2 regions of the Streptomyces sp. NPDC054786 genome follow, and region 2 is predicted to be linked to the other one. Evidence: predicted binding sites of a transcription regulator. Region 2 holds the regulator's gene; the other holds the start of a gene.
The links. The regulator HrcA, encoded in region 2, represses chaperone genes, less so after heat shock. The targets are predictions, from matches to a motif close to TTNGCACTCNGNNNNNCNGAGTGCNAA.

Region 1 (2,200 bases), on a different contig from region 2:
GTTGTGCCCAAAGTGTGTGCAGCATTTGTCGCTTAGGTGCGCTATGCCCGGCCCGACTTGCCCGGGAGAACCGGGATTTCACGGCATATTGCCGATTCTCCGGCCCCAGAATTCTCGTCCGATTGACCTGTTGCGCTGGGCATCTGTGCAGATACATTCAGCGGCGGTCGACGCGTTCCGGCGCACATCCCACGGGATTTTCGCGGGGTGAGGTCTGACCCGGGTCCGCGGAGTGCGGTCCTGCGCAAGGGCCAGTAATAGGGGAGTTAGGCATGGCTCAGGGCACCGTCAAGTGGTTCAACGCGGAGAAGGGGTACGGCTTCATCGCGGTCGACGGTGGTGCGGATGTTTTCGTCCACTACAGCGCGATCCAGATGGACGGTTACCGCACCCTCGAGGAAGGCCAGCGGGTCGAGTTCGAGATCTCGCAGGGCCAGAAGGGGCCGCAGGCGGACATGGTCCGGGTGGCCGGCTGAGGCGCCGACCGACTGCAGCGTAGTGAAGGCCCGTGCCCCTGAGGGGTGCGGGCCTTCTGCTGTCCGTCGTCGGCGGACGGTCGGGCGGCCCCCCGGGGCGCCCGTGCTCACCCGTCACTCGGTCACCACTCCAATGGGAGGCTTCTTCGAAGCCGCCTTGCACTCAAGGGGTGCGAGTGCTAATCATTGCGTTAGCACTCTCCCAGTGAGAGTGACAACGAAGGACCGGGTCGGTGAGGCCCGCAGGCCGGGTGGGGCAAGGAACCACACGGGTTTGCAGGTCGTCCGTCGCGGGCGCCAGCGCGGTCCGGAGCAATCCACCCCAGTCCGGGAGGACCACTTCACATGGCCAAGATCATCGCGTTCGACGAGGAGGCACGGCGCGGTCTCGAGCGCGGGATGAACCAGCTCGCCGACGCCGTCAAGGTCACCCTCGGCCCCAAGGGCCGCAACGTCGTCCTCGAGAAGAAGTGGGGCGCCCCCACGATCACCAACGATGGTGTTTCCATCGCCAAGGAGATCGAGCTCGAGGACCCGTACGAGAAGATCGGCGCCGAGCTGGTCAAGGAGGTCGCGAAGAAGACGGACGACGTCGCCGGTGACGGCACGACGACCGCGACCGTCCTGGCCCAGGCTCTGGTCCGCGAGGGCCTGCGCAACGTAGCCGCCGGCGCCAACCCGATGGCCCTCAAGCGCGGTATCGAGCGTGCCGTCGAGGCCGTCTCCGCCGCCCTGCTGGAGCAGGCCAAGGACGTGGAGACCAAGGAGCAGATCGCTTCGACCGCCTCCATCTCCGCCGCTGACACCCAGATCGGCGAGCTGATCGCCGAGGCCATGGACAAGGTCGGCAAGGAAGGCGTCATCACCGTCGAGGAGTCCCAGACCTTCGGTCTGGAGCTGGAGCTCACCGAGGGTATGCGCTTCGACAAGGGCTACATCTCGGCGTACTTCGCCACCGACATGGAGCGTATGGAGGCGTCGCTCGACGACCCGTACATCCTCATCGTCAACTCCAAGATCAGCAGCGTGAAGGACCTGCTGCCGCTCCTGGAGAAGGTCATGCAGTCCGGCAAGCCGCTGCTGATCATCGCCGAGGACGTCGAGGGCGAGGCCCTGTCGACCCTGGTCGTCAACAAGATCCGTGGCACCTTCAAGTCCGTCGCCGTCAAGGCCCCGGGCTTCGGTGACCGTCGTAAGGCCATGCTCGGCGACATCGCCATCCTCACCGGTGGCACCGTCATCTCCGAGGAGGTCGGTCTCAAGCTGGAGAACGCCGGTCTCGAACTGCTCGGCCGCGCCCGCAAGGTCGTCATCACCAAGGACGAGACCACCATCGTCGACGGTGCCGGCGACAGCGAGCAGGTCCAGGGCCGGGTCAACCAGATCCGTGCCGAGATCGAGAACAGCGACTCGGACTACGACCGCGAGAAGCTCCAGGAGCGTCTGGCGAAGCTGGCCGGCGGCGTGGCCGTCATCAAGGCCGGTGCCGCCACCGAGGTCGAGCTCAAGGAGCGCAAGCACCGCATCGAGGACGCCGTTCGCAACGCGAAGGCGGCCGTCGAAGAGGGCATCGTCGCCGGCGGTGGCGTGGCCCTGCTCCAGGCCTCCCAGGTCTTCGAGAAGCTGGAGCTCGACGGCGACGAGGCCACCGGCGCCAACGCGGTGAAGCTGGCCCTGGAAGCCCCGCTGAAGCAGATCTCCGTCAACGGCGGCCTTGAGGGCGG
Region 2 (2,200 bases):
GCCGGAGCAACTCGCCCAGGCCGGCCGCGCCGAACACCTCGACGCCCGCGAAGGCGGCCGTGCCCAGGACATGATCGAAATGCGGATGGGTGAGCGCGACATGCGTCACTTCCCGGCCCAGTACGCCACGGATCGACCGGCGCAGATCCGCGCCGTCGCGAAGGGTCGCGCCGGTGTCGACGATCATGACGCCGGTGGTCCCGGCGATCACCCCGACCGTCTCGTCCCAGCCCGGCATCCGGCGCCTGGCGACGCCGTCACCGAGTCGTTCCCAACCGGCCTCTTCCCAAGCAGTGTGCATACCGAGACGCTAGCGCCATCGCGATAGCGTTGCCCGACAGATCGACCGAACACGGTCATCGGGCGAGTACTCCGCGCGGCCGCCCTTGCCGCAGCCGTGCTACCCGGCCGTACACTGGCTCAGGGTCTGGCACTCGGCCCGTGTGAGTGCCAGGAGAGACGAGACGGCGGACGGCCGGACTGGAGGTGCGCGGGATGCTCAGTGAACGCAGGCTGGAGGTGCTGCGCGCCATCGTCCAGGACTACGTCGGGACGGAGGAGCCGGTCGGCTCCAAGGCGCTCACCGAACGCCATCGGCTCGGGGTCTCCCCGGCCACCATCCGCAACGACATGGCGGCCCTGGAGGACGAGGGGTTCATCGCCCAGCCGCACACCAGCGCCGGGCGGATCCCGACCGACAAGGGCTACCGCCTGTTCGTCGACAAGCTGGCCGGCGTCAAGCCGCTGTCCAGCCCGGAGCGGCGGGCGATCCAGAATTTCCTGGACGGCGCCGTCGACCTCGACGACATGGTGGGCCGCACGGTCCGGCTGCTGGCGCAGCTGACCCGGCAGGTCGCCGTCGTGCAGTATCCGTCCCTGACCCGGTCCACGGTCCGGCATGTCGAGCTGCTGGCCCTGGCCCCGGCCCGGCTGATGCTCGTACTGATCACGGACACCGGCCGGGTCGAGCAGCGGATCATCGACTGCCAGGCACCGTTCGGCGAAACCTCCCTGGCGGATCTGCGGGCGCGGCTCAACAGCCGGGTCGTCGGCCGCCGGTTCGCGGATGTGCCGCAGTTGGTGCAGGATCTCCCGGAGTCCTTCGAGCAGGACGACCGCGGCACGGTCTCGACAGTGCTGTCGGTGTTGCTGGAAACTTTGGTGGAAGAGACCGAAGAGCGGCTGATGATCGGCGGTACCGCCAATCTCACGCGCTTCGGGCACGATTTCCCCCTGACGATCCGGCCCGTGCTGGAGGCCCTTGAGGAGCATGTGGTGATGCTCAAGCTGCTCGGGGAGGCCAACGACTCGGGCATGACCGTACGTATCGGGCATGAGAATGCCCATGAAGGCCTGGCGTCCACATCGGTCGTCACGGTCGGCTACGGTTCGGGCGACGAGGCAGTCGCCAAACTCGGCGTGGTCGGACCGACCCGCATGGACTACCCCGGAACGATGGGAGCGGTACGCGCAGTGGCACGTTACGTCGGACAAATCCTCGCGGAGTCGTAAGTGGCCACGGATTATTACTCGGTCCTCGGCATCAGCCGTGATGCCTCGCAGGACCAGATCAAGAAGGCCTTCCGTCGGCTGGCGCGTGAGCTGCACCCGGACGTGAACCCGGATCCCAAGACCCAGGAGCGGTTCAAGGAGATCAACGCCGCTTACGAGGTCCTGTCGGACCCGCAGAAGAAGCAGGTCTACGACCTCGGCGGCGACCCGCTCTCGCAGGCCGGCGGCGGCCAGGGCGCGGGCGGCTTCGGCGCGGGCTTCGGCAACTTCTCCGACATCATGGACGCGTTCTTCGGCACCGCGTCGCAGCGCGGGCCGCGCTCGCGCACCCGCCGCGGCCAGGACGCCATGATCCGGCTCGACATCGAGCTGAACGAAGCGGCCTTCGGCACGACCAAGGACCTCCAGGTCGACACCGCCGTCGTCTGCACGACCTGCAGCGGCGAGGGCGCGGCGCCCGGCACCTCGGCGCAGACCTGCGACATGTGCCGCGGCCGCGGTGAGGTCTCGCAGGTCACCCGGTCCTTCCTCGGCCAGGTCATGACGTCCAGGCCGTGCCCGCAGTGCCAGGGCTTCGGCACGGTCGTACCGACCCCGTGCCACGAGTGCGCCGGCGACGGCCGGATCCGCTCCCGCCGCACGCTGACCGTCAAGATCCCGGCCGGTGTCGACAACGGCACCCGCATCC

Region 1: groL (chaperonin GroEL) is a predicted target of HrcA. The motif match lies at 668-694, and genes of this name have one in related genera.

Annotation. Positions count from the first base shown of each region.
Region 1 covers NZ_JBSHAW010000042.1:29,584-31,783, reverse strand. Annotated here, with positions in the region: gene ACWGI6_RS30055 (cold-shock protein) at 273-476, shown strand; gene groL (chaperonin GroEL) at 822-2,200, shown strand, end outside.
Region 2 covers NZ_JBSHAW010000030.1:78,078-80,277, forward strand. Annotated here, with positions in the region: gene ACWGI6_RS24925 (MBL fold metallo-hydrolase) at 1-301, opposite strand, end outside; gene hrcA (heat-inducible transcriptional repressor HrcA) at 496-1,512, shown strand; gene dnaJ (molecular chaperone DnaJ) at 1,513-2,200, shown strand, end outside.